Regions from separate parts of the Comamonas trifloxystrobinivorans genome, predicted to be linked through region 2. Evidence: predicted binding sites of a transcription regulator. Region 2 holds the regulator's gene; the other holds the start of a gene.

Region 1 (14,525 bases), on a different contig from region 2:
GGTGAGGAGCAGATCCGCCAGCTCAATGCGGCGCTCGAGCGCCAGGTGCAGGAGCGCACCCAGCAGTGGCAGGATTCGACCCGCTTGCTCAATGCGGTGATGCATGGCACCTCGGACATCGTCTTCGTCAAAGATCTGCAGGGCCGCTATGTGTTTGGCAACCCCGCGGCCGACCAGTTGGCTCAGGTGCCGCCGGGCGGCCTGGTCGGCCGTACCGACGCCGAGCTGCTGGGCGGCGACAACGGTTTTGCCGACGACGATGCCCAGGTGCTGACGAGCGATACGCCGGTGGTGTCGGAGACATTTGCCGTGGTCGATGGCGAGCGCCGGCTGTTTCAGTCGATCAAAAGCCAGTACCGCGATGAGGACGGCCAGGTGATCGGCCTGCTCGGCATCTCGCGCGACATCACCGAGGTGCGGCGTGCCGCGCAAGAGCTGCGCATGAGCTACGACTCTTTGCGCCGGGCCGAGCGCCAGGCGCGCATTGGCAGCTGGACGCTGGAGCTGGCCACGGGCGAGTTCAAAGCCTCCGAGATGATGTACGAGATGAACGGCGCCGACCCACAAGGCCCGCTGCTGACCCCGGCCGATCTGCAGCGCATGCTGCGCCCGGACGACCACGCGCGGGTGCTCGCCGCCATTCAGCGCTGCGCCCAGACCGGCCAGGCCTACGATCTGGATGTGATGCACCTGTCACCCCAGCATGGCTGGTTTCCAGCCAGCATCCGGGGCCAGGCCGACCGCGATGCCGAGGGCCGCATCGTCAGCGTCAGCGGCACGGTGCAAGACCTGTCCGAGCGCGTGGACGCCAAGCTGCGCCTGGAAACCCTGGCCGACAACCTGCCCAACGGCGCCATCTACCGCGTCGAGGGCAAGACCAAGGAAGATGTGCGCATGACGTACATCAGCGCCGGTATCGAGCAGCTGATCGGCCTGAGCGCCGACACCATCACCTCCGACCGCGCCGCCTACCTCCGCGCCATCCACCCCGAGGACCGCGAAGCCTATGTGCACAAGGCCTTCCAGGTGCACACCCGGCGCTCGGATTTCGACCACCGCTTTCGCATCATCCACACCAATGGCAGCGTGCGCTGGCTGCATTGCCGATCGGCGCCGCGCAGCAGCGACCAGGGCACCACCTGGGACGGCATCATGCTCGACATCACGCGCGAGGTGGAAGCCGAGCAGGCCTTGCAAGCGGCCAAATCGGCAGCGGAGGCGGCCGAGCGCGCCAAGTCGGATTTTCTGGCGACGATGAGCCACGAGATCCGCACACCGATGAACACCGTTATCGGCATGACGCGCCTGGTGCAGCAAACGCCGCTGACGCCCAAGCAGCGCAATTACCTGGAGAAGGTGGAGCTCTCGGCCAATGCGCTGCTGTCGATCATCAACGACATCCTCGATTTCTCGAAGATCGAGGCCGGCATGCTGGCGCTGGAGCAAACCGATTTCCGCCTGGACGATATTTTGGAGACGGTCTCGGCCGTCACCAGTTTGCGCGCCGAGGAAAAAGGCATCGAGGTGGTCTACGCCATGGCGCCTGATGTGCCGCGCCAGCTGCGCGGCGACCCGCTGCGCCTCGGCCAGGTGCTCAACAACCTGGTGAGCAACGCCATCAAGTTCACCGAGCAAGGCGAAGTGGTGGTGTCCATCGGCCTGGCGGCAGCGCCCAAGCCAGTCCCAACAGGCCAAACGCTGCTGTCTTTCAGTGTCAAAGACACGGGCATCGGGCTCACGCAGGCGCAGATCCAGCAGCTCTTCCGCCCCTTCTCACAGGCCGATAGCCAGACCACGCGCCGCTACGGCGGCACCGGCCTGGGCCTGGCAATCTGCAACCGCCTGGTAGAGCTGATGGGCGGCGAGATCGACGTGCACAGCCAGCCCGGCCAGGGCAGCGTGTTCCATTTCACCGCCGCATTGCAGCCCGCGCACGAGCCGCAACCGCAAACCGCATTGGCGCCGCTGGCCTCGGGCGAACGCGTGCTGATTGTTGATGACAACGCCAGCGCGCGCGAGATTCTGTGCAGCATGGTGGGCGGCTTTGGCATGCGCGCCGACGCAGCCGACTCGGGCGAACAAGCGCTGCAACTGCTGCATGCGGCCTCGCGCAGCGGCTCGGCCTACGGCCTGGTGCTGATGGACTGGCGCATGCCGGGCATGGACGGGCTGGAGGTGGCACGCCGCATTCGGGAAGAAGAAAACCTGGCCACCACGCCCGCGGTGCTGATGGTGACCGCCTACGGCCGCGAAGAAGTGCAGCGCCGCGCCGAAGCCCTGCGCCTGCAAGGCCTGCTGATCAAGCCGGTGACGGAATCCGTGCTGTTCAACGCCATACTGGAAATTCTGCAAAGCCACGGCAACCCGGCGCAGCCTGCCAAAGCACCGCTGTCGATGCCGCCCCTGCAAGCCATGGCGCAGCTCTACCCCACGCTGCGTGGCACGCGGGTGCTGGTGGTGGACGACAACGCCCTCAACCGCGAAGTGGCGGCCGATTTCCTGGCGCTTGCCGGCGTGCAAGTGCAGATGGCCTGTGACGGCGTGCAGGCGCTGCAACTGCTGAAAACGCAGAGCTTTGATGCCGTGTTGATGGACGTGCACATGCCGCACATGGACGGGCTGGACGCCACCCGCGCCATCCGCAACGAGCTGGGCCTCGGCACACTGCCGGTGATTGCCCTGACCGCGCAGGCCCGCCCGGAAGACCGCGCCCGCATCGAGGCCGCCGGCATGAATGCCCACCTGACCAAGCCGATCGACGACCACCAGCTGTACGCCACACTGCAAAGCTGGATCAGCGGCACGCCCGCTGCAGCCCAGTTGCCGGCCAGTGGCGAGCGTTTGCGCCAGCGCCTGCAACACCGGCCCGAGCGCATGCAACGCATCTTGCAAGGCTTTGTGCGCGACTTTGTGGCCGCGCCCACACAGCTGCTGGCCTGTTGGCAACAAGGCCGCTGGGCCGATCTGGGCATGCTGGCGCACACGCTTAAAGGCTCGCTGGGCTATCTGGATGCACCCGCCCTGGTGGCGCAGGCTGCCACCGTCGAACAGCATGCGTACCAGTTGGAACCCATGGCAATTGGCAGCGATGCAGCGGCCACGCTGCAAGCACAGTTGGCCGCAGGCGTCCCTACTTTCTCTGCAGCACTGCAGCAGTTGCTGGAGCAGCTCTCCGCCTCGGCCCACAACACCAATCTGTCTTGCCCTGCACCAGGCACCGCCGCCAGCGCCGAGCATTGGCAAACCCTGCTGGACGAATTGCGCGCCCTGATTGCCGCCGGCGACTACGCTGCCGTCGAAGCGCTGGAGGCACTGGGCCGGCAATTGGGCGACCCTGCGGCGCGCAGCATTTTTCAGGATATTCAACAATACACCGAGGACCTGGAGACCGAGGCCGCACTGCAAGCCTTGCAGCGCCTGCAAACCCTGTTGTGCCCGCCCGGCCTGCAACGCCACTGAGCAAGCACCATGTTAGAAGCGCCCCAACAAGAACAACCCACGGTATTGATCGTCGATGACGAGCGCGTCAACCGCTTCATGCTAGCCGAGCTGCTGGGCCAGCAATACCGCGTGCTGCTGGCCAAGGACGGGCCCAGCGCCATCGCCACCGCGCAACGTGAAGCCCACCGGCTGCAGCTGATCTTGCTGGACGTGAGCATGCCTGGCATGAGCGGCTACGAGGTGCTGACCGAGCTGCGCAAGCACGAGAGCACGGCCGGCATTGCGATTGTCTTCATCACCGGCCAAAGCGACGCGGCGGCCGAGGAATACGGCCTGCGCCTGGGCGCGGCCGATTACGTGTCCAAACCCATCCGGCCTGCGGTGGTGAGCGTGCGCGTGCGCAACCAGATCGACCTGGCCTTGCAGCGCCACGCCCTGCAACACCTGGCCCAGGTCGACGGACTGACCAATCTGGCCAACCGCCGCCATTTTGACGACATGTTGCAGCGCACCTACCGCATGTGTCTGCGCCGCCAGGAGCCACTGGGGCTGGCGCTGATCGATATCGACCATTTCAAACGCTACAACGACTGCTATGGCCACCTGCAAGGCGACGAGGCGCTCAAGGCGGTGGCCAACACCTTGGCCGCGCACGCCCGCCGCCCTTTTGACCTGGCGGCCCGCTTTGGCGGCGAGGAGTTCGCGCTGATTCTGCCCGGCCACGCCGACCCGGCCGCGGTGGTAGAGCGCTTTCGCGCCGATGTGCAAGCATTGCAAATTCCGCATGCACATTCGTCCACGGGCGAGTTTTTGACCGTGAGCTGTGGCGTGCTCTCCATCCACTGCGAAACCGACAGTGCGCCCGACAGCTGGTTGCTGCACGCCGACGAACTGCTCTATGCCGCCAAGAGCGCCGGCCGCAACCGCCTGCAGACCGCCCAGCACGCGGCCATGCTGGCGCCGGACTGGGCGCCGGGGCGCTGAAGCGGCCTTGCCACCGCACTTTCGGCAGCCACAGTACTGGCCGGCCGCTATCATAGGCGGATGCTCGTTTCCTCTTTCACAGCAGCCAGCACCGGCCTGATGGACTGGCTGTTGGCGCTGGCAGCAGCCATCGCCTACGCTTTGCCGGCCTTGGCTGGCCACCGTCTGCCCAACCGCAGCGCCAAGCGCCTGCTGCTGCTCGCCTGGGCCTTGCACGCCGCCAGCCTGGTCTGGGGCCTGGCCGGGCAAACACCCCGCTTTGGTTTTGCGCCGGCACTATCCGTCACCGCCTGGCTGGTGCTGACCGTCTATGGCGTGGAGCAGCAACGCTACCCGCAAATGCGCTCGCGCTGGGCACTGGCCGCGCTCGGCAGCCTGGCCGTGCTGCTGGCGGCCGTGTTCCCGGGCACGCCACTGCATGTGAACGCCTCGCCTTGGTTGCCTTTGCACCTGGCCTTGGGCATTGCCTCCTATGGTCTGTTTGCGGCGGCGGTGGTCCACGCCGTGCTCATGACCCGCGCCGAACGCCAGATGCGCCAGCAAGGCCAGCACGACGGCGGCCTGCCACTGCTCACGCTGGAGCGCTTGACTTTCCGCTTTGTCGGCGCCGGCTTTGCGCTGCTGACCGCCACGCTTGCCGCCGGCTGGCTGTTTGGCGAAGAGCTCTATGGCAAGGCCTGGATCTGGAACCACAAATCGGTCTTCTCGCTGCTCTCGTGGCTGACGTTTGCGGTGCTGCTGTTTGGCCGCAAGCGTTTTGGCTGGCGCGGCCAGCGCGCCGTCCACATGTTGTACGCCGGCTCGCTGCTGCTGCTGCTGGCCTATGTCGGCTCCCGCTTTGTGTTGGAAGTCATTTTGAAGCGCTGACGCATGAAGTATTTATTGCTTGCCCTGGTCATCGGTATCGCCTGGCATCTGTGGCGCAGCAAGCGCGTGGCCGACACACCAGCACCACAGCGCAAACCCCTGCCCCAACCTGAAACCATGGTGCATTGCGAGCGCTGCGGCGTGCACCTGCCGCAATCGGATGCGCTCGGCCTGCGCGGGCGCTATTACTGCTCAGCCGCCCACCTGCCCGGTGCCACCGATACGCCGCGCCAACCATGAACAGCCTGATCGACCTGCGCGAAACGCCTTTTCAGCGCCTGTGGCGGGTCTACCTGGCAGCACGGGTGCTGGTGGCGCTGTTGTTGGCTGTGGGCGCCCTGCTGTGGACGCCACCACAGGCGCGCCAGCTTTTACCGCAGCTCGCCATCTTGGCCATCTACGCTGCGTTGGGCATTGTCTACGCAGCTATCAGCAAGCAGCCTCCGCCCAAACGCCGTGTCTACGCCTGGCTGCCCACCATCGGGCTCGATCTGCTGCTGATCTCACTGCTGGAGGTGATCAAGATTGGCGCCTACACGCTCACGCCTTTGTTCGGCCTGACCGTCTTGTTCGCTGGCACCCTCGGTGGCTGGATGGTGGTGCTGGGCTCTTGCGCTTACATCAGCATCTTCCTGATCAGCCACGCACTGACCATCGTGCCGTCGGTTGTCGACCCGGATGCCACCCAAAGCGTGGTGCAGGCAGCGCTCACCGGTGCAGCCTACTTTTTCGTCGGGTCCCTGGTGCGTTTACTCGGTGGTCGTGTGGAGCGAGAAACCCTCATCGGTCTGCGCGCCGCTGCCAGTGCCAACCAGCAAGAGCAGGTGAACGCGCTGATTTTGCAAAACCTGCCCGATGGCGTGCTGGTGGCCGACCAATACCTGCAAGTGCGCAGCGCCAACCCGGCCGCCATGGCCTTGCTCCAGCACCCGGCCATGCCCGTACAACTGCGCGCTTTGCCAGCCTGGCTGGGCGTGGTGCAACAGATTGAGCAGACCTTTCAGCAGCAAAAATCCATCAGCCAGGACCAGGCCTTGATTGCCCCGCAAGCCGCCCCCGTGGGCTTGCATGTGCGCACCTGGCTGACCTACCCTTTGCCGGGTTTGGGGCCCATCGGCAGCAGCGACAACGACCCGCTGTGCCTGGTGTTTCTGCACGATCTGCGCGAACTGGAAGCCAAGCTGCGCACCGAAAAACTCGCGGCCATGGGCCGCATGTCGGCCGCCGTGGCGCACGAGATCCGCAACCCGTTGGCCGCCATCACCCAGGCCAACGCCTTGCTGGACGAAGAGCTGATCGACCCCGGCCAAAAACGCCTGACCTATATGGTCGAGCAAAATGCGCAGCGCCTGGGCCGCATTGCCGAAGACATTCTGGACATCGCCCGCGTGCACAACCAGATCCAGCCTGGCGAGGGCGAGGCCGTGCGGCTGGACGACACCGTCAACAGCATCTGCCACGACTGGATTGCACTGGCCCCGGCGGCTCGCCATCTGGTGCTCGATCTGCAGGCCGGCGACAGCCTGGTGGCCTTCGACACTGGCCACCTGCGCCAGCTGCTGCACAACCTGCTCAACAACGCCCAGCGCTACCGCAGCGAGCGGACTGACGCCTTGCGCGTCAGCACCCATAGCAGCCTGGCCGGCACGGCGACGCTGACGGTTTGGAGCGATGGTGCGCCGATCGAGCCGACCATTGAAAAGCATTTGTTCGAACCGTTTTTCTCGTCCGAGAGCCGCTCCAGCGGCCTGGGCCTGTACATCTGCCGCGAGCTGTGCACACGCCACGGCGCTATGATCCGCTACGAAAGGCAAAGTGCGCGCCAACCACAGCTGGCCGATGGCAATGCCTTTATCGTGCAGTTCCGCCGCGCCGCCAGCAGCGCTGCACCGCCCACCCAAGAAAATCTGCTGCCGACATGAGTTTTGACAACACCTCGGTGCTGGTCGTGGACGACGAACCCGATCTGCGCACCCTCTACGAGCTGACGCTGCTGCGCGAAGGCTACCGCGTGCACACGGCGGGCTCGGTGCAGGAGGCGCGTGGCCTGCTGCAACAACAGCCCTTCGACATTCTGATCACCGACATGCGCCTGCCCGACGGCATGGGCATGGAGCTGCTGCAAGAGCTGCGCAACCAAAATCGCAGCGAGCGCACCATCGTCATCACCGCCTACGGCTCGGCCGAGAACGCCGTCGCCGCCCTGCGCGAAGGCGCTTTCGACTACCTGACCAAGCCCGTCGATCTCAAGCAGTTTCGCCAGGTGGTCGCATCCGCCCGCCAAGGCTTGGATACCCCCGGCACCAGCCCCACAGAAACGCCAGCAGCAGCCCAAACGGCCAGCGCCAGCCACTCACCGACCAGCTCCACGCTCAAAGAACTGGTGGGCCAATCGGTTGCCATGCAACAGGTGCGCGAGCGCATCGCCAAGGTGGCCAACAGCATGGCACCCATCCTGGTGCGTGGAGAATCGGGCACCGGCAAAGAGCTGGTGGCCCAGGCTTTGCACAGCCGCAGCCAGCGCCACAAAGGCCCGATGGTGGCCGTGAACTGTGGCGCCATTCCGGAGGCCTTGCTGGAGGCCGAATTCTTTGGTGCCAAGAAAGGCTCCTACACTGGAGCCAACCAGGACCGCGAAGGCTTTTTCCAGGCAGCGCATGGCGGCACGCTGTTTCTCGACGAGATCGGCGAGCTGCCGCTGGCCATGCAAGCCAAGCTGCTGCGCGCCATCCAGGAGCGCAAAGTCAGACCGCTCGGCGGCCAACAAGAGGAATCGGTGGATGTGCGTATCGTCAGTGCCACGCACCGTGATCTGGCGGCAGACATCCAAAGCGGGCGCTTTCGCCAAGACTTGTACTACCGCTTGAACGTCATTGAGATCGCCATCCCGCCCTTGCGCGAGCGCCGTGAAGACCTGCCCGAACTGTGCGCCGTGCTGCTGCAGCGCATCGCACAAGACAGCGGCGTGCCCACGCCCACACTCAGCCCGCAAGCGCTGGCCACCATCGCCAGCTACCCTTTGGCAGGCAATGTGCGCGAGCTGGAAAACCTGCTACTGCGCTCGGTGGCGCTCAGTGACAGCTCGGCCTTGAACATCGAGCCACCCAGCACGGCAACCAGCGCCGAAACACCTGCGCCTGCCACCCGCCCCGCACCGCCCCCGCCGGCCGCACCCACGCCTGCCGCACTGACACCGTTCTATGCCATGCCAGCGCAAGCACCCGCTGCGCCGGTGGCAACGCCAGCCATGGCAAAGTCATTGGCAACCCCGCCAATGGTGACCCCACCTATAGAGGCCCCGCCTCTGTCCGGTAACAGCTACCCCTGCGACCAGGAATTGCCCCAGGATTTGCAAGCCTGGATGGACGAGCTCGAGCGCGACATTCTGGTACGCGCACTCAAGGAATACGGCTTCAACCGCACGGCCGCTGCTGCGCGCCTGGGCATCAGCTTGCGCCAGATCCGCTACCGCATGGAGCGCTTGCAGATTGCCGATCCCAACGAAAGCGGAGGCCATTGATGCCGGCTGATGCCGCTCAGGCCGATTGGGACACCGGTAGGGACGCCGGTTGGGATGCGGGCTGGTTGCGCAGCGCTACGCACTGCCCCAGCCCCAACTTCGGTCCACGCCCAGAGGCCACCGAGATTGACCTGCTGGTTGTGCATTCGATCAGCCTGCCGCCAGGCCGCTATGGCACGGGCGATGTGCAGCGCCTGTTCAGCAACCAGCTCGATTTTGACGCCCACCCTTACTTTCAGGGCATTCGCGGGCTCGAAGTGTCTTCGCACTTTTTCATCACCCGCGTAGGCACGGTCTGGCAATTCGTCAGCTGTGACGAGCGCGCCTGGCATGCCGGCGTGTCCTCGTGGCAAGGACGCGAACGCTGCAACGATTATTCGATCGGGATCGAGCTCGAAGGCCTGGAAGGCGAGCTATTCAGCGCTTCGCAATACGCCAGCCTGGCCGAGCTGAGCCAGCAGATTCGCTCGCACTACCCCATCCGCCAAGTGGCCGGCCACGAACACATAGCGCCCGGCCGCAAGCAAGACCCGGGTGCCGGTTTTTCCTGGCCCCAGCTGCAGCAAGACCTGGGCTGGCCAAGCGCCATGTTCCCGCCCGACACGCTCTAGGCTTCGCCCCACGCATTTGCCGCTGCCGCGCCATTTCCATGGCGCGGCCGTTTTTGTGCGAGCTGTTTCCGCGCCTGTTTGGCGTGCCTCAACCCTGTTTGCAGTGATGGCGTAGATGCGACAACAGCAGCAAGTCGCACAAATTTTTCCAATCGCCGACATGCGCGCCATTGGCAGCTTGGCGCAGACATTCGTCGGCAACTGCGCGTCAATCCACGTTTTTTTGCCGCCCGCAAAGCTGGCATGCGGCGCCGCCAACATGCTGCAGCGCAGCGCGCGCAGCGCTATCACAATTTGTCACGACTCTCTCGGCACTTTTGAGCGGTACACTATAGGTAGTGTCTCAAGCACTAAAAACCACTACATATAGTGTTTTGAGACTTCTCCCTTACTGCCGCCGCCCCGCCGTGCGACAGCCGTATTTCCGGTATTTCCAGCATCACAGAGAGGACAGACATGAACGTCGATTCGCTTTCCGCCGAGCTTTCGAGCCCAGCTTCCAGCAAGCGTGTGATGGAGGGTTTCACGGTTCTCCCCGACTACCAGATCATCCGCCGCAACGGCGCCGTGGTCCCGTTCGAGCCGCCCAAGATCACCACCGCGATGATGAAAGCTTTCCTGGCCGTGCATGGCACCCAGGGCTCGGCCTCGGCCAGCGTGCGCGAAGTCGTCGAGAACCTCACCCACACCGTCGTGCGCGCCCTGATGCGCTCGCGCCCCGGTGGCGGCACCTTCCATATTGAAGACGTGCAAGACCAGGTTGAGCTCGGCCTGATGCGCAGTGGCAACCACGAAGTGGCCCGCGCCTACGTGCTCTACCGCGAGCGCCGCAACCAGGAGCGTGCCCAACTGCACGCCCAGCACGCACCCGCCCAGCCTGCACTGCACGTGATGGACCAGGGCCAGCGTGTGGTGCTCGACGTGAAAAAGCTGCACGACCGCATTGCCGCCGCCTGCCAAGGCCTGGGCCAGGATGTAGACCCGGCGCCGGTGCTGAGCGAAACCCTGCGCAACCTGTACGACGGCGTGAACGTGGACGAGGTATTCAAGGCCTCGATCCTGGCCGCCCGCACGCTGATCGAGAAAGAGCCTGACTACAGCTTTGTCACCGCGCGCCTGCTGCTGCACACCATCGTGCGCGAGACCATTGGCCAAGATGTGGCCGCCGCCGACATGGGCGCGGCCTACGCCCATTACTTCCCCGGCTTTATCGCCAAGGGCGTGGAGCACGAGCTGCTCAACCCCGACATGCTGAACTTCGACCTGCCGCGCCTGGCCGCCGCCTTGCGCGCCGAGCGCGATCAGCAGTTCGATTACCTGGGCCTGCAGACGCTGTATGACCGCTACTTTCTGCACGTCAAGAAGCAGCGCATCGAGCTGCCGCAGGCTTTCTTCATGCGCGTGGCCATGGGCCTGGCACTGAATGAGGCCGATCGCAACGGCCGCGCCATCGAGTTCTACGAGCTGCTGTCCTCGTTCGATTTCATGTCCTCAACGCCTACGCTGTTCAACAGCGGCACGCAGCGCTCGCAGCTGTCGTCTTGCTACCTCACCACGGTGCCAGACGATCTGGGCGGCATCTACGATGCCATCCGCGAAAACGCCCTGCTCTCCAAATTTGCCGGCGGCCTGGGCAACGACTGGACGCGGGTGCGCGCCCTGGGCGCCCGCATCAAGGGCACGAATGGCGAATCGCAAGGCGTGGTGCCCTTCCTCAAGGTGGTCAACGACACGGCCGTGGCCGTCAACCAGGGCGGCAAGCGCAAGGGCGCGGTCTGCACCTACCTGGAAACCTGGCACCTGGACATCGAAGAGTTTCTGGAGCTGCGCAAGAACACCGGTGACGACCGCCGCCGCACGCACGACATGAACACGGCCAACTGGATCCCCGACCTGTTCATGAAGCGAGTGATGGAGAAAGGCAGCTGGACGCTGTTCTCCCCCTCGGATGTGCCCGACCTGCACGATCTGTTCGGCACCGCTTTTGAGAAGGCCTATGTCGCCTACGAAGCCAAGGCCGCCACCGGCGAGATCGCGCTGAGCAAGACCCTGCCCGCCGTCGACCTGTGGCGCAAGATGCTCTCGATGCTGTTCGAAACCGGCCACCCCTGGATCACCTTCAAGGACGCCTGCAACGTGCGCTCGCCGCAGCAACACGCGGGCGTGGTGCATTCGTCGAACCTGTGCACCGAGATCACGCTCAACACCAGCGACACCGAAACCGCGGTCTGCAACCTCGGCTCGGTCAACCTAGCGCGCCACCTCAAAGACGACGGTCAGGGCGGCAAGCAGCTCGACCACGACAAGCTCAAGAAGACGGTGAGCACGGCCATGCGCATGCTCGATAACGTTATCGACATCAACTACTACGCCGTCGACAAAGCTCGCGATTCCAACCTGCGCCACCGCCCGGTCGGCCTGGGCATCATGGCTTTCCAGGACAGCCTCTACCAGCTGCACATGGCCTACGCCAGCGATGCTGCGGTGCAGTTTGCCGATGAGTCGATGGAAGCCGTCTGCTACTACGCCTACTGGGCCTCGACCGAGCTGGCCAAGGAACGCGGCGTGTACTCCAGCTACCAGGGCTCGCTGTGGAGCCAAGGTATTCTGCCGCCCGACACGCTTGATCTGCTGGCCCAAACCCGCGGCAATGCCGACTACGTGCAAGTGGACCGCAGCGCCCGTCTCGATTGGGATGCGCTGCGCAACAAGATCGCCCAAGACGGCATGCGCAACTCCAACTGCGTGGCCATCGCCCCCACCGCCACCATCTCGAACATCGTCGGTGTCGACGCATCGATCGAGCCCTCGTTCGGCAACCTGTCGGTCAAATCCAATCTGTCGGGCGAGTTCACCGTCATCAACCAATACCTGGTGCGCGACCTCAAACGCCTGGGCCTGTGGGACGACGTGATGGTGATGGACTTGAAGCACTTCGATGGTTCGCTGCGCCCGATCGACCGCGTGCCACACGAGCTCAAGGCGCTCTACGCCACCGCTTTTGAAGTGGAGCCGACCTGGCTGGTCGAAGCCGCCTCGCGCCGCCAAAAATGGATCGACCAGGCCCAAAGCCTGAACATCTACATCGCCGGCGTGTCTGGCAAAAAGCTCGACGACACCTACAAGCTCGCCTGGGTGCGCGGCCTCAAAACCACCTACTACCTGCGCACCACCAGCGCCACCCAGGTGGAGAAATCCACCGTGCAAAGCCGCACGCTGAACGCCGTGCCCAGCGCGGGTGCCGCCCCCACGGCTACCGTTAGCGCGCTCGATGCCGCCGCCGCTGCCGCACGCTCGCAAGCGCCAGCCACCGATGTGAAGTTCTGCGCAATCGACGATCCCGGCTGCGAAGCCTGCCAGTAAACCTATTAGCCATCCACGCACAGCCGCGCTGTGCGTGCAGCAAAACACGCCGATGATGGAGAGAAATTGACATGTTGAGTTTTGAAGACGAATCCCTGGCCACGGCCAGCAGCAACGAGCAAACAGGCAACGCCAGCACCAGCACGCACAAGCGCGTGAATGCGGCCGACAAGCGCATCATCAACGCCAAGACCGACGTCAACCAGCTCGTGCCCTTCAAATACAAATGGGCCTGGGAAAAATACCTGGCCACCTGCGCCAACCACTGGATGCCGCAAGAGGTGAACATGACGCGCGACATCGCGCTGTGGAAATCGCCCAACGGCCTGACCGAGGACGAGCGCCGCATCGTCAAGCGCAATCTGGGCTTCTTCGTCACCGCCGATTCGCTGGCTGCCAACAACATCGTGCTGGGCACCTACCGCCACATCACCGCGCCCGAGTGCCGCCAGTTCCTGCTGCGCCAGGCCTTTGAAGAAGCCATCCACACGCACGCCTACCAGTACATCGTAGAGTCGCTCGGCCTCGACGAAGCAGAGATCTTCAACGCCTACAACGAAGTCAAATCCATCCGCGACAAAGACGAGTTTCTGATCCCCTTTATCGAAGCGATCATGGACCCGAACTTCCACACCGGCACGCCCGAGACCGACCAGACCTTGCTCAAAAGCCTGATCGTGTTCGCCTGCCTGATGGAAGGCCTGTTCTTCTACGTCGGCTTCACGCAGATCCTGGCGCTTGGCCGCCAGAACAAGATGACCGGCGCGGCCGAGCAGTACCAGTACATCCTGCGCGACGAATCGATGCACTGCAACTTCGGCATCGACCTGATCAACCAGCTCAAACTCGAGAACCCGCATCTGTGGACGCCCGCGTTCAAAGACGAGATCAAGGCGCTGTTCCTCAAGGCCGTCGATCTGGAATACGCATATGCCGAAGACACCATGCCACGCGGCGTGCTGGGCATGAACGCATCGATGTTCAAAGGCTACCTGCGCTACATCGCCAACCGCCGAGCCACGCAAATCGGGCTCGAGCCTTTGTTCCCGAATGAAGAGAATCCGTTCCCATGGATGAGCGAAATGATCGACCTGAAAAAGGAGAGAAATTTCTTCGAAACGCGCGTCATCGAATACCAGTCGGGCGGCGCGCTGTCGTGGGATTGAAGTGCTATGAAAGTGCGAACCTAGGAAAAATGTGGTTTTCCTGATAGAAAACTGTGAAATTTGGCGTCAATAGTGAGGTTTGCACTATGACAGTTGCTAGTAGCTGATGCACAATTCAGTCTGCTATCAAAACTTCGTGTCGACTCTAACCAGGCATGAAGTCTGCTTTCTAAATTGACCGAAGGAGAAGAGCATGGCAACGACCAAAGCAAGCAAGAAGTCTGCAGACACCAAGGCAACCGCCAAGAAGCCTGCAGCCACCAAAGCAGCCGCCGCCCCCAAGGCAGCGACCAAGGCCGTGAAGGCCAGCGCTGCAAAACCAGCGGCCAAAAAAGCCACCACCAAGGCCGCAGCAAAACCTGCAGCCAAGGCAGCTACCGCCAAAAAGGCAGCGGCCAAGCCAGCAGCCAAAAAGGCCGCAGCCAAGCCAGCCGCCAAGAAGGCTGCAGCACCTGCCAAGAAGGCCGTAGCCACCAAGGCAGCAGCCAAGCCAGCCGCTAAAAAGGCTGCCGCAAAGCCCGCAGCCAAGAAGGCTGCAGCACCTGCCAAGAAGGCCGCCACCACCAAGGCAGC
Region 2 (14,525 bases):
CGGGTGCCGGAGCAGCCTCGGCCGCTTCGCTGGCCTTGGCATCGCTTGGCACCTCGGTGCTTGCTGCAGCTTCGCTGTTCGCTGCTTTTTCAGGAGCAGCCTGCTTTTCCACCGGCTGGCCCTGCGCATCGAGCAGGCTGAGCTGGCCATTCTTGCCGCGCTTGATGGACAGCTGCGCGCCATCGAGCGCTACTTGCGCAATATGTATCTGACCGGCCAGCGGCTGCACATCAGCCAGTTGCACATCCAGTTGCTTCCAGGCCAGCAGCTCGTCGTTGTGGCCGTCATGCACCAGCACATTGCTGGCATGCACATCGCCGCTCAGCTTGACACTGGCTTTGTCGGTTTGCTCAAAGCCCACTTTCAACTGGGCATTGAGCACGCCGCCCATCAGCTTGACCGGCACCGATGCCGGGATGTAGGCCAGGTAAGGCTTCAGATCCAGGTCGTGGATGGCAAAGCTGGCGTCGGTCTTGCGATCGTCGCTGAAAGGGGTGGTTTCGGCCTGGCTGGCAAACTGGCTGCCGTTCAGCTCAAAAGCCAGCTGCGGCAACACCTTGATGGCGCGCTTGGACTCGAGGTTGCTGATGAAGGGAATACCCAGCTGCAAGCCCTTGAGCTCGTGCGTCTGGCCCACGGTATCGTCTTTGAACTCGACGGCGCCGTCTTTCAGCTCAATGTTGTAGAGCGCGAAATGCGCGGTCTTGCCGTCGTCGGGCGGCGGATTCGGGTCTTTGAGCTTGGCGACGATGTCATCGAAGTCGAACTTGCCAGGCGCAGTTTGCGCCACGCGCACCACCGGCTTGTCCACCTGGATCGCATCCAGCACCGGCGCCAGACGGAAAAGCGACTGCATGTCTGCGTCCACATACACGCGCTCTACCGAAAACTGCGGAGCACTGCCCGGCGTGGGGCCGGCCAGCTGCAGATCACGCACCGTCAGCTCCAGCGACCAGGGCTTGAACTCGACCGCACCAATATGCACTGCGCGGCCCAGCTTCTCGCTGGCAATCTTTTCGCCCTGGGTGCGCAACAGCCAAGGCAGCGCCAGCCACGACAGCGCCCACAGCAGCAGCAACGCCACCACACACCAGGCCAGACGACGCAGCCAGCGCCGGCCTGCACCGCTGCTGGTTTTCTTTGATTCTTTGGTTCCGCTCACGGCGAATGTCCTCTCGGGGATAAGCAACTCGGGCCTGCCCGCCGGGCAGGCCTTCCCATTGTGCCCAAATAAACATCTAAATAGATAGCAGCGCAATGAATCAGCGCCTGTGGGTCCTGCCGGAGCACAATCGTTGAAGATGCTGCCGACACCCCGTGCTTTCCCCAGAAAACGCCGCCCCGCTCTATATATATAGAGGGCCAGCCGTTTTCCCTAGGAAAACACGGTGCCGCTCACTGCGCTGGTCGCCCCCTTAGCCAAACCAACGCCACCCAAGCCAAGCTCACACGCTTACGACTTTTACCTGCGGCGCCGGGCCCGGTCCGCCCTTTCACCGTCGCTGCCAGGGCCGCTCCGAGCAGGTTTTGGCAAATTGTTGACGCTGCTTTTTATAAATTACCCTGGTACAAAGCACAAAAACCCAAAAATGCTACAGGTTATTAGCCGTTTTTACGATTTTTTTGGCCTTGTCCCAGACCATTTTGCGCCTTGCTCAGGCCGTCTTGCGGGGGCAGCGTCAAGCAAGCACCAACTTTATTGCAGCGCAGCATTTTTAGGATCCGCTCTGCCACCTGCCAGCCCATGCTCCAGCATCGTGCTATCGACGCCATAGCAAACTGCAGTCATGGCGTTATCAGCACCCGAGAAAGCTACAAATGCTTTCAAATCCATAGCAGCAGCACCCGATTTTTCCTTGCTTGTCGATGCATTTTCATACATTGCATCTCTTTATAAGTTGCGCACGCACCCATATAGCCACGCTATGCAAGCCATAGCTGCAACACCACACAAAGCCACGCGATGCAAGCAAATGCTGGCGCACAGCTTGTGCCAAATCAAACAGCACAAATCCGAGTCGTCAGTGGCCCGCCCAAAGCCTGCGCTATACACGTTTTTTCATTACTTTTTCATCTGAAATTTAGTTTTTATAGTGTTGACTGATTATTAAGCCAGCTTCTAGAATTCAGCCCATTGCATTTATTGCCTATTTTTTGTTCACACCCTCGTGGTGTTTTGTTCGTAGCCCCTGACACGCAAGCAGCGTGCATGAAACGACAAGGGCCGTCTGCAACGCAGGCAGCCTGACCGGTATCGCACAGGACGGTGCGCTTACCGCCCTGCCAGACCTGAACCCGCTCTCCCACTGCGAGAGGGGCCTGATCCAGGTGGCAGGCTTTTGAAAGGAATCATTCGTATGACGGCTCCCGCGCAAGTGGCTGCCGGTGCGCGCTCGCTGGGCGCCACCATCGTGCACGGCCTTGTGGCCCTGACACACAACAGTTTGGCACTGATAGGTTTGGCTGTGGCGTTTTGTGCGCTCACGCTGTTTTCGCGCGCTGACCTGCGCGCCTCTGGCGAGCAGCAGCTGCGCAGCTGGCTGCAGGCCCGCCAAGAAGCCGAGGCAGACAGCGTCAGCCAGGCAACAGCTGGCAACGAGGCCACGCTGATTGCCGCGGTAGACCGCGCTACCGCCACCAACCCACAGCAACTGCCCAAAAACCAGGCGGCCGTGGCCTACTGGTTGGCCAAAAAGTACCGCGTGGCGCCTGAGCCACTGGCCGTGCTCGTCTCCGAGGCCTACCAGGTGGGCAAGGAAACCAAGCTCGACCCGACACTGATCCTGGCCATCATGGCCGTGGAGTCGAGCTTCAACCCCTTTGCCCAAAGCTCGGTGGGCGCGCAAGGCCTGATGCAGGTGATGACCAAGATCCACACCGACAAGTACCAGCACTTTGGCGGCCACTTTGCGGCGTTTGACCCGGTCACCAACCTGAAGGTCGGCGTGAAGGTGCTGCAAGAATGCATCGAACGCGCCGGCTCCCTCGAAGGTGGCCTGAAATACTACGTGGGCGCCGCCAACCTGCCTGACGACGGTGGCTATGCCGCCAAGGTGTTGGCTGAGCACTTCCGCATCAAGCAAGTGGCCAACGGCCGCAGCAACCCGCAAGAGCCTGCTGCCAAGCCCGCCCTGTCGGCCAAGGCCAATGTGCCCGCCGCTCCGGCTGCCGCCAAGAGCGCCAAGCCTGCCGCCGACACCGCCACTGTGGCCCTGGTCGACGACAAGGCCAATGCTGCCACCACCGCGCCCGCCAAGACCGAAGCCACCACCGTGGCCATGGGCTCCTGAGAGCGAGCAGCGTAACACTCCCCGACAAAGCACCGCCAGGTGCTTTTTCTTTGCCCGCTATTTTCCAGCCGCCGCAACAACCCTCTGTGCCTCGGCTACACTAGCCGGGTACGCGACTGGCGATAGGCAGCTTTCCAATGGCTGTTGACGTGGATGGCAGGCCCGCCCTGCTGTAACCACCGGGGAGCGTACCGTGCGAGAGGCTACGGTGCCACGATCACCGCCTGCTGCTTGCCACGTGTTAGCCGTGCGCCTGGGCAGCCCTTGCTTTCTACCGCCAGCCTCTGGCGGGGCAAGGGGTTACTTCTGACTCAACCGACCGTCATGTACCAACGTAACATTCTTGTCGAACAGACCGACGCCGAACTCTTTGCGGCCATCCAGGCCGAAAACCAGCGCCAAGAACAGCACATCGAGCTGATCGCCAGCGAAAACTACGCATCGCCTGCCGTGATGTGGGCGCAAGGCACTCAGCTCACCAACAAGTACGCCGAAGGCTACCCCGGCAAGCGCTACTACGGTGGTTGCGAATATGTCGACGTCGCCGAGAAGCTGGCGATCGAGCGCGTCAAGCAACTGTTTGGCGCAGACGCTGCCAACGTGCAACCCCACTGCGGCGCATCGGCCAACGAAGCCGTGTTCCTGGCTTTCTTGAAGCCTGGCGACACCATCATGGGCATGAGCCTGGCCGAAGGCGGTCACCTGACGCACGGCATGCCGCTGAACATGTCGGGCAAGTGGTTCAACGTGGTCTCCTACGGTCTGAACGAGAAGGAAGAGATCGACTACGACAAGATGGAAGCCCTGGCCCGCGAGCACAAGCCCAAGCTGATCGTGGCCGGTGCCTCGGCCTACTCGCTGGAAATCGACTTTGCCCGCTTTGCCAAGGTGGCCAAGGAAATCGGCGCCATCTTCATGGTCGACATGGCCCACTACGCCGGCCTGATCGCCGCCGGCGAGTACCCCAACCCCGTGCCTTTTGCCGACGTGGTCACCACCACCACGCACAAGAGCCTGCGCGGCCCCCGTGGCGGCGTGATCCTGATGAAGGCCGAGCACGAGAAGGCCATCAACTCCGCCGTGTTCCCCGGCCTGCAAGGCGGCCCGCTGATGCACGTCATCGCTGCCAAGGCCGTGGCCTTCAAGGAAGCGCTGTCGCCCGAGTTCAAGGCTTATGCCAAGCAAGTCAAGGCCAACGCCAAGGTCATCGCTGAAACGCTGACCGCACGCGGCCTGCGCATCGTTTCTGGCGGTACGCAAAGCCACGTCATGCTGGTGGACCTGCGCAACAAGGGCATCACCGGCAAGGAAGCCGAAGCCGTGCTGGGCGCCGCCCACATGACGATCAACAAGAACGGCATCCCCAACGATCCGGAAAAGCCCATGGTCACCAGCGGCGTGCGTATCGGCACCCCCGCCATGACCACCCGCGGCTTCAAGGAAGAAGAAGCGCGCCTGACCGCCAACCTGATCGCCGACGTGCTGGACAACCCACGCGACGAAGCGAACCTGGCTGCCGTGCGCGAAAAGGTCAATGCCCTGACCGCTCGCTTCCCCGTGTATCGCTGATGCAGCCGCTGAGCCGCTGCGCGTCTTGCATCGCTCTGCCAGAGCGGACGGGCGCTGCGGCTCGGCTGTCTGAGCCCATCATCTCCGGGCGTGTGCCGCATGGCGCACGCCCTTTGTTGTTTTTGCAGGCTTGTGGCCTGCGCCCTGGATCACTGCGATGAAATGCCCTTTCTGCAACCACCCCGACACCCAGGTGGTGGAGACCCGCGTGGCAGAAGACGGTGGCTTTATCCGGCGCCGACGCCAGTGCGGCCACTGCGAGAAGCGCTTTACCACCTATGAGCGGCCCGAGGTCAGCTTTCCGGTCATCGTCAAAAAAGACGGCCGGCGCATTGATTACGACCGCAGCAAGCTCAAGGGCTCGTTCAGCCTGGCCTTGCGCAAGCGCCCGGTCAGCATCGACAAGGTGGAAATGGCGATCGAGCATGTCGAAGACAAGCTGCGCACCCTGGGCGCGCGCGAAGTGCAGACCCACCTGATTGGCGAGCTGGTAATGACCGAGCTGCAAAAGCTCGACAAGGTGGCCTATATTCGCTACGCCAGCGTCTACCGCAGCTTTGAAGATATCGACCAGTTCAAATCCCTGGTCGACGAGGTGACCAAGCCTGCGCCAGCTGGCAAAAAAGACGCGGCGGCCAAGAAAAAATCCTGAGCCGCATCGGGGCCATCGTTCACGGCGCAGCCCACAGCAAAAAGCGAACCCGAGGGTCCGCTTTTGTTTTTGGCGCTGGCACAACAGCGCTCAGAGCGTGTTTACGCGCTCAAGGCGCCTCGGCCGCGATGGGCGGGAAATCCACCGCCACATCGGCGTTCTGCGCACGGTGGCGCAGTGCGTGGTCCATCAACACCATGGCCAGCAGCGCTTCAGCGATTGGCGCGGCGCGGATGCCCACGCAAGGGTCGTGGCGGCCCTTGGTGATGACTTCGGTGCTGTTGCCGTGCACGTCGATCGATTCACGCGGGCTGATGATCGAGCTGGTCGGCTTGATGGCGATACGGATCTCGATGTCCTGTCCGGTACTGATGCCGCCCAGAATGCCGCCCGCGTTGTTGCTGCGAAAGCCTTGCGGGCTGAGCGAATCGCCGTGCGTCGTGCCGCGCTGGGCCACACTGTCAAAACCGGCACCAATTTCCACCGCCTTGACCGCGTTCAGGCCCATCATGGCGTAGGCAATGTCGGCGTCGAGCTTGTCGTACAGCGGCTCGCCCAGGCCCACGGGCACGCCGCTGGCGTTCACACGGATCAGAGCGCCGCAGGAGTCGCCCGATTTGCGCAACTCGTTCATGTAATCCTCGTAGCGCGTCACATCGGCCACGGGCGCAAAAAACGGGTTGTTCGGCACATGCTCCCAGCTCTCGAAAGGCAGGGCCACCTCGCCCACCTGCAGCATGCAGGCGCGGAACTCGGTGCCGAACTTCTCCTTCAGCCACTTCTTGGCCACGGCGCCAGCGGCCACGGTAGGTGCGGTCAAACGGGCCGACGAGCGGCCACCGCCACGCGGATCGCGGATGCCGTATTTGTGCCAATAGGCGTAATCAGCGTGGCCGGGCCGGAAGCTCTGGGCGATGTTGGAGTAATCCTTGCTGCGCTGGTCGGTGTTGCGGATCAGCAGCGAGATCGGCGTGCCGGTGGTCTTGCCCTCGTACACGCCCGAGAGAATCTCGACCTGGTCAGGTTCGTTGCGCTGCGTCACAAACTTGCTGGTGCCAGGGCGGCGGCGGTCCAGATCGTGCTGGATGTCTGCCTCGCTCAAGGCCATGCCCGGAGGGCAGCCGTCAATCACACAGCCGATCGCCGGGCCATGGGATTCGCCAAAGTTGGTAACGGTGAATAAGGTGCCGAAGGTGTTGCCGCTCATAGACCCGCGATTATGCCCTGCTCCGGCCCGGCAGCGCCTGCAACAGCCCTACCGATGCGACGCTGGCGGCCGCCCGCTTTTGCTAAGCTGGCGCCCTCGTTTCCCCATCCGCCATCACCATGTCCAGCCTGCCACCCGCTTTGCAATCCCTGATCGGCCAGCCCGGCAGCCAGATCGATACCCCTGCCCTGGTCATAGACCTGGACGCCATGCAGCGCAATATTGAGCGCATGGCTGCATTCGCCCGCCAGCACGGCGTGCTCTGGCGGCCGCACGCCAAGCTGCACAAAAGCGCGCAAATCGCCCACTGGCTAGAGCAGGCCGGCGCCGTGGGCCATTGCGTGCAAAAACTGGCCGAGGCCGAAGCCCTGGCCAGTGGCGGCGTCCGCAATATCTTCATCAGCAACGAAATCGTCTCGCCCAGCAAGCTGGCCCGCGTGGCAGCGCTGGCCCAAACGCTGAACGCACAAGGCGGCCGGCTGGCGATTGCCGTGGACAGCGAAACCGGCATTGCCCGGCTGGCCCAGGCTTTGGCAGCAGCGCAGGCTGGCGCGGCGGCGGTGGATGTGCTGGTGGAGATCAATGTGGGCCAGAACCGCTGCGGCGTAGAGCCCGGCCCGCAAGCCGTGCAACTGGCCCGCGCCATTCTGGCCCAGCCGGTTTTGCGCTTTGCCGGCTTGCAGGCTTACCACGGCGGTGCCCAGCATTTGCGCACGGCAGCCGAGCGCAAGGCCACGATTGGGCGCGTGCTCCAGCTGGTACAGCTCACCCGCCAAGCGTTGGAGCAAGCGGGCATAGCCATCCCGCTGGTCACCGGCGCTGGCACCGGCACCATGGTCAACGAGGCGGCCAGCGGCGTTTATGGCGAGATCCAGCCCGGCTCTTTTCTCTTCATGGATGCCGACTACGCGGTCAACGAGCGCGACCCGGCCCAGCCCGCGTTTGAGCACGCGCTGTTTGTGCAAACCCAGGTCATGTCGCACAACGGCCAACGTGCGGTCTGCGATGCCGGCCACAAAGCGCATGCCATCGATTCCGGCCTGCCCACCGTGCATGGTTTTGCCAGTCTGCACGCGCTGCGTTTTGCCAATGGTGGCGACGAGCACGGCGTGCTGCACCCCAACGTCGAAGCCGGCAACAACACAGGCTGGCTGCCCGCGCTCGGCGATACGCTATGGCTGGTGCCCGGCCACTGCGACCCCACAGTCAATCTGCACAACTACCTGATCGGCGTACGCGGCGGGCTCGCGAGCGGAGTGGTGGAGCAGATCATCCGCGTCGATGGCCGTGGCGCCTTGACCTGAGATTCAGGCGCTTTCCGGCCACCAGCCGTCGGCGCGGCGCTCCATGCGCGGGCAGTCAAAAGCGCCCACCACGGGGATGCGCGATCCATCGGCGCGCAGCAGCTTGCTTTGCCATTGCGTGCCTTGGCGCATGGCTACGGCAATGGCAGCCACTTCGGCACCGCAGCGCTGCAGCAGCGCCAGGCCCGAGACCATGGTGGTGCCCGAGCTGACGGCATCGTCCACCACCAGCACGCGCTTGCCTTGCACCAGGCTGAGCTGGTTCGGGTCGATATAAAGCAGCTTGCCCTTGCCCGGCGTGGTGATGGAGCTGACCGGCTCAGACAGCTCCTCGCGGTACCAGTATTTGCGCGAATAGCCCAGCGGCACAAAGCGGCTGTGGCCCAGGCGCTGCGCTACCAGCGGCGCAAAGGCCAGGCCCAGCGTAGGCAAGCCCACCACCACGTCAAACGCGTGCTGCTGCGCGGCATCGGCCATGTGCTGCGCCAATTGCTCCACCACAGCAAGCGCGGCCTGGTTGGCGATGAGCGACGCCACGCAGCGGTCGGGCACCGAGCCATCGGCCGTGGGCATGCCGCGCAAGGGCAGCACCAGATAGCGGCCATCGGGCAGGCGCGCCGGGTAGCTGCGCGCATAAGGCGGCAGCGGCGATTGCGCCAGCGCTTGCTCGCTGACGATGGCTTGCCAGTAATCGGTGGTGGCGTCAAAACCCGGCAGGTTCTGGCCGGAGAGGTCTACGGAGGTCATGCAATCAATCCAGAGGCGCGGCGCGCCCTAAGCGGTGTTAAAGCGGCGTTAACAGGCTCAGGCGCGCAAATAGGCTTCGGCCAGCTTGACCCAATACGAGGCGGTCACCGGCAGCAGGTTGTCGTTGAAGTCGTAGGCTGGGTGGTGCACCATGCAACCGCCCGGGCCCATGCCGTTGCCGACAATGAAATAGTTGCCCGGCACTTCGTTGAGCATGAAGCTGAAGTCATCGCTCGCCTGCAGCGGCTGCAGATCGGGAATCAGCCATTCGTCGCCCAGAAAATCGCGCGCCACGCCCACTGCAAAATCGGTGGCGGCGGCGTCATTGATCACGGGCGGGTAGCGCCAGATGTAGTTCACATCGGCCGTGGCGCGGTGCACAGCGGCTTGCGCTTGTGCGATTTCGGTGATGCGCTCGCGCAGCTGCTGACGCACTTCAGGCGTGCGGGCACGAATGGTCAGGCGCAGCTCGCAGCTCTCGGGAATGACGTTGGGCGCATCGCCAGCGTGGATGGCGCCGATGGTGACAATCGCCATGTCGTTCGGGTCCACCTCGCGTGAGCGGATGGTCTGCAGCGCCAGCACCAGGTGCGAGGCCACCACAATCGGGTCCACCGCCACATGCGGCATGGCGCCGTGGCCGCCCTTGCCGCGCACGGTGATGATGGCCGTGTCCGAGCTCGAATACATCACGCCGGTGCGAAAGCCGAAGTGCCCGGCCGGGTAACCCGGCTCGTTGTGGAAGGCGTAAATCGCATCGCAAGGGAAGCGCTCAAACAAGCCCTGCTCCACCATCTTCTTGGCGCCGCCATGGCCTTCTTCCGCCGGCTGAAAAATCAGGTTCAGCGTGCCTTGCAAACGGTCTTTGTGCGCGGCCAGCACTTTAGCGGCGGCGAGCAAGGTGGCCGTATGGCCGTCGTGGCCACAAGCGTGCATTTTGCCGTTATGGCGGCTGGCGTAAGGCAGGCCGGTGGCTTCGAGAATCGGCAGCGCATCCATATCGGCGCGCAAACCCAGGCGCTTGCCCGCGCCGCCATTGCCGCAGCGCAGCTGGCCCACCACGCCGGTATCTCCCAATCCACGGTGCACCTCGTAACCCCAGGCGGCCAGCTGGGCCGCCACCACATCGCCGGTGCGGTGCTCCTGGTAAGCCAGCTCCGGGTGGGCGTGCAGATCGTGGCGCAGCGCCAGCATTTCCTCGGTGATGGCGGCTACCTCTGGCAGCACGGGCGGGTGGATCTCGGCGTGGATGGGGTTCAGGGGCTGGACCATGGGGGACTGACTCTCCGCTTACTCTTGCTGGATATTGGCGCTCTTGACGATGGCCGCGTAGCTGGCCTTTTCCTTTTTCAGGTAGGCGGCAAAACTCTGGGGCGTACCGGTGCCCGGCGTGGCACCGCCTTCTTTCAGGCGCTGCTGCACCTCAGGCATCTGCAGCACGGCGCTCAGCTCGGTCGCCATGCGCTGCACAATGGGCGCGGGCGTCTTGGCAGGCGCAAACAAGCCCGTCCAGGTATTGATCTCAAAGCCCTTGAGCGCTGGCGTTTCGGCAAAGGCCGGCACATTGGGGATCGATTCATTGCGCTTGGCCGAGGTCACACCCAGCGCGGCCAGCTTGCCTTGGTTGACCAGCGGCGTAGCGCTGGTGGTGACCAGGTAGCCGGTGTCCACCTGGCCGCCCATCACATCGTTGGTGATCTGCGCGCCGCCGCGGTAAGGCACGTGCACCATCTGCGTGCCAGTGCGCTCTTGCACCATTTCCATGGCCAGGTGCAGCACCGTGCCCACGCCAGAGGTGGCGTAGGTGATCTTGCCCGGTTCTTTTTTCGCCAGCTCGATCAGCTCTTGCATGCTCTTGGCCGGCAGGCCGGGGCGGGCCATCAGCACCACCGGGGCCACGCTCACCAGGCCGATCGGGGCCAGGTCTTTTTCGGCGTTGTACTTGACGCTGCTGTTCACCAGCTCGGCCACGCTGATCGGGCCGTCAAAGCCCATCACCAGGGTGTAGCCGTCGGGCTTGGCATGGATGGCCTTGGCCACGCCGAGCACGCCGCCCGCGCCGGCCACGTTGTCCACCACCACCGACTGGCCCAGGCGCTCGCCCAGCTTCTGACCGATCAGACGGGCCTGAAAATCCACGTTGCCACCGGCACTGAAAGGCACGATCAAGGTGATCGGGCGCTGCGGCCAGTCCTTGTCGGCCGCCAATGCGACGGAGGTGGTGGCAAGACCGGCAGCGGCCACAAGGGCAGCGGCCAACAGGGAACGGCGAAGGCTTGGCATGGTGAGTTTTAAAAATGCCAGCCCGGCCACAACCAGCACTGGCGCGGCACCGGGGTGCCAGGGTCATACGCGGCGCAGCCTGCGCGGCCCCAATAATCGGCCAGGCCCTGCTACGCCACAACGTGAAGGCAAAAATTTTGCCACAGCGTCACCCAGGCTACAGCCGCCCGCAGCGATGCCAGATACAGACGTTTGGCTATTGACTTGACCAATGACCCGCCAGGCGATACCCCGTTTCACAAATAACGTCAGCACTCACCACTGCGGCGTATCGCTGCCAGGCGGCACGGCCGGATGCGGCCAGTGCGCATTTGCTCCGCTCAGGTTGGCGCTGTGGCGCACAGCGCACAACGAGCCAAAACCGCTGGGCAGAGTCTCCAGATACGGCGCCAAGCGCGCTGCCCGTTCAGCTTCTGTAGCAGTGGTTGGCGTTTGGACCGGCTGCTCGCCCAGTTCTTTGAGCCACTGCGCCACCCGCGCCAACGACACCTGCACATGCCAGCTGCCGCCTTGCGTGGCCTGGCGGTACAGCGCCGCCTGTATGCCAAAGGCCAGCCAAAAACCGGCCGAGTAATCGAGAATCTGCATCGGCAAGGCACGCAAGCCACCGCCCCAGGCCTGGCCCTCGGCCCAGTTGATGCCACTGGCGGTTTGCACCAGCGAATCAAAACCGCGCCGGTCCGCCCAAGGCCCGCTGCGGCCATAGGCCGACAGGCTGGCATAAACAATGCCGGGCCGCAGTTGCGCCGCCGCCTGCGGGCCAAAGCCCAGCGCATCCAGACTGCCCGGGTGGTAGCCCTGCAGCATGACCTGCGCTTGCCCCAGCAACTGCGCAAACTGCGCCTGGCCAGCGGGCGATTTCAAATCCAGCAAAGCCGAGCGCTTGCCCCGGCTGACATCGGCAATCGCCTCGATATTGGGTAAGCCCGGGCCATTCACCATCAACACATCGGCGCCATGCCAGGCGAGCGTGCGCGCGGCCACCGGGCCGGCCAGAATGCGCGTCAGATCGAGCACGCGCAGGCCGCTCAAGGGCTGCGTGCCCTTCTGCGCTGGCCATGCCATTGGCGGCGCAGGCTGTGCTGCATCGAGCTGGCTGATCTGCACCAAGGGCTGCTCCGCTACCGCAGCCGATTGCGGGTGCGCAGCCCATTCCTGCGGCGACCGCGCTGCCGCCACCACCAAACCGCGCTCCGCCGCCTGCGCCTCAAATGCCTGGGCCGAGCGGGCCAGCAAAGCCTGCGCTACCTGCTGCTTGGTGGTGGCACTGCCCACAGGCAGATCCAAGAGCTGCAACACGCCGTCGCGGTGGTGTGCAAAATTGGCATGCACGCGCAGCCAGCCATCAGCGCACTGGTACAAGCCAGAGACTGCCGCCCAGAGATCGGGCTGCACGCCATCGAGCGTGAAATAGCCAGTCGTCTCCGCCAGCGCATGGCCCACATCCACTTGTACTTGCGCTGGCTCGCTACCGCTGCGCAATGCACCCAACTGCGCAGCCGCCACCCCGGCAGCGGCAACTGAAGCCGCCGCTGCCACATCCACCCTGAAGCTCGATGCATAGCCGGTGCCATCGCCCTGCAGCTGCAATGCTTGTGCATCCAGCGCAGGCGCACCAGGCAAGCCGGCCAACTGCCACTGCTCGTGGATGCTGCGGCGTGCGGCGGCATGGCAGATTTCTTGGCTGGTACTGTCGATCGCTGGGTGGGTAGGCATTGGGACTCCGTCGATAACTGGAACGCCATTGCACGCCTGCTGCGCGGCTGCGTCAATCTTGATTGGGCCAATACAGCTGTGCGCCAGCCGCGCCAGGCGCTAGCATGGCGCATGGCCCACCCTGCTGCTGCTTTCTCTGTCGACCACGATTCGCCCTGGCTCACCAGCCAACAAGCGGCCGCCGCCCTGGGCGTGCAACGTGCCAGCCTCTACAGCTATGTCAGCCGTGGCTTGTTGCAAGCACATGCGCGCCCCGGCCAGCGAGGCCGTGTTTACGCGCGCGCCGATGTGCAACGCCTTGCCCGCCAGCGCCAAAGCATACGCAACCCGGCGCGCCTGGCGCAATCCACGCTCGACTGGGGCACACCCGTGCTGAGCTCGGCCATCACCCAGGTGCAAAACGGCCAGCTCTACTACCGCGGCCAGAGCGCCACCGCGCTGGCCCGGCACGTCAGTCTAGAAGCAGTTACCGCTTTGCTGCTGGCGCAAGCCCCGGTTGCAACGGGCATGCGCCGCAAGCAGAGCAATACGCGCCAAGTCAGCCCCGTACGCCAGCCGCGCAGCCCCGCCCAGGCGCTGGCTGCCTGGCACCAGTTGCCCAGTGATGAGGCTGCAGAATTTGCGCTTTCGGATGCGCTGGCGCTGCTGCAGGCCATGGCGCGTGTATTGGTCGGCTTGCCGCGTGCCACTGCTGCCAGCCATAAACTGTCGCCACTGCACGAACAACTGGCCGGTTGGTGGCAGCTTGACGCCAATGCAAGCAGCCTCCTGCGCCAAGCGCTGGTTTTGTGCGCCGACCACGAGCTCAATGCTTCCAGTTTCGCCGCCCGCGTGGTGGCGTCCACCGGCGCCAGCTTGCACGCCAGCATTGGCGCCGGGCTGGCCGCTTTGTCCGGCCCGCTGCACGGCGGCATGACAGCGGTGATCGCTTCGCACTGGGATGAATGGCACCAGCCGCAGCGCAAGCGCAACGCATTGCCCGCTGGCCTGGCCGCCCTGTTGCGCCAAACCAGCGCCGGCCCCAGCCCGGCTTACTGCGCGGGCTTTGGCCATCCGCTCTATCCAGCTGGCGATCCGCGCAGCCTGCATCTGCTGCCGCTCTTGCCTGCAGACCCGGTGCGTGAACGGCTGCTACAAGCCGTTCATGTGCAAACCGGCCAGCACCCGAGCCTGGACTACGCGCTGGTGGCCATCGAGCGCAGCCTGCAGCTGCCGCCAGGCGCAGCCTTTGTGCTGTTTGCGCTGGGCCGCACGGCCGGCTGGATGGCGCATGCGCTGGAGCAGCGCGCCAGCGGCCAGCTCATCAGACCGCGCGCGCATTACCAGGGTTTGCAGCCAGACAGCGACGCGCCCACCATTGCGCCGCCAAGCGGCCGGATCATCCGCTTTTGACGGGGCGGCGGGCGCGGCACCTGCGCGACAAAAGCGCTCGCCCACACTGAGCGCAGCGCTTACCATTCGCTCATCAAAAAATCTCGGAGACCGCCATGAAACGCCGCGTCCTGCTCAGCGCCCTCGCCGCTTCGCCCTTGCTGCTGGCCAGCCCTGCGCTGCTGGCCCAGGCTTTCCCCAGCAAACCGATTGCCTTTGTGGTGCCCTACGCTGCAGGTGGCACCACCGATCTGGTGGCGCGCCTGGTGGGCGAGCACATGGGCAAGAGCCTGGGCCAGCCCGTGGTGATCGAGAACAAGCCGGGTGCCGGCGGCAACATCGGCATGGATGCGGTGGCCAAAGCCAAGGCCGACGGCTACACCATC

The links. The regulator NrdR, encoded in region 2, represses ribonucleotide reductase genes. The targets are predictions, from matches to a motif close to CACNANATNTNGTG.
Region 1: the regulator NrdR is predicted to act here: its motif matches at 9,782-9,795, upstream of ACFIQF_RS01320 (ribonucleoside-diphosphate reductase subunit alpha).

What each region holds. Positions count from the first base shown of each region.
Region 1 covers NZ_JBHZGV010000001.1:304,755-319,279, forward strand. Annotated here, with positions in the region: gene ACFIQF_RS01285 (response regulator) at 1-3,459, shown strand, start outside; gene ACFIQF_RS01290 (diguanylate cyclase domain-containing protein) at 3,469-4,425, shown strand; gene ACFIQF_RS01295 (cytochrome C assembly family protein) at 4,486-5,292, shown strand; gene ACFIQF_RS01300 (PP0621 family protein) at 5,296-5,532, shown strand; gene ACFIQF_RS01305 (sensor histidine kinase) at 5,529-7,214, shown strand; gene ACFIQF_RS01310 (sigma-54-dependent transcriptional regulator) at 7,211-8,812, shown strand; gene ampD (1,6-anhydro-N-acetylmuramyl-L-alanine amidase AmpD) at 8,812-9,423, shown strand; gene ACFIQF_RS01320 (ribonucleoside-diphosphate reductase subunit alpha) at 9,880-12,786, shown strand; gene ACFIQF_RS01325 (ribonucleotide-diphosphate reductase subunit beta) at 12,858-13,952, shown strand; gene ACFIQF_RS01330 (histone) at 14,146-14,525, shown strand, end outside.
Region 2 covers NZ_JBHZGV010000010.1:222,098-236,622, reverse strand. Annotated here, with positions in the region: gene ACFIQF_RS14225 (DUF748 domain-containing protein) at 1-1,162, opposite strand, end outside; gene ACFIQF_RS14220 (hypothetical protein) at 1,697-1,882, opposite strand; gene ACFIQF_RS14215 (transglycosylase SLT domain-containing protein) at 2,358-3,290, shown strand; ZMP/ZTP riboswitch at 3,393-3,556, shown strand; gene glyA (serine hydroxymethyltransferase) at 3,615-4,859, shown strand; gene nrdR (transcriptional regulator NrdR) at 5,017-5,511, shown strand; gene aroC (chorismate synthase) at 5,621-6,718, opposite strand; gene ACFIQF_RS14195 (DSD1 family PLP-dependent enzyme) at 6,838-8,022, shown strand; gene ACFIQF_RS14190 (phosphoribosyltransferase) at 8,026-8,769, opposite strand; gene ACFIQF_RS14185 (M20 aminoacylase family protein) at 8,827-10,041, opposite strand; gene ACFIQF_RS14180 (Bug family tripartite tricarboxylate transporter substrate binding protein) at 10,060-11,052, opposite strand; gene ACFIQF_RS14175 (CoA transferase) at 11,308-12,768, opposite strand; gene ACFIQF_RS14170 (citrate synthase family protein) at 12,880-14,160, shown strand; gene ACFIQF_RS14165 (Bug family tripartite tricarboxylate transporter substrate binding protein) at 14,256-14,525, shown strand, end outside.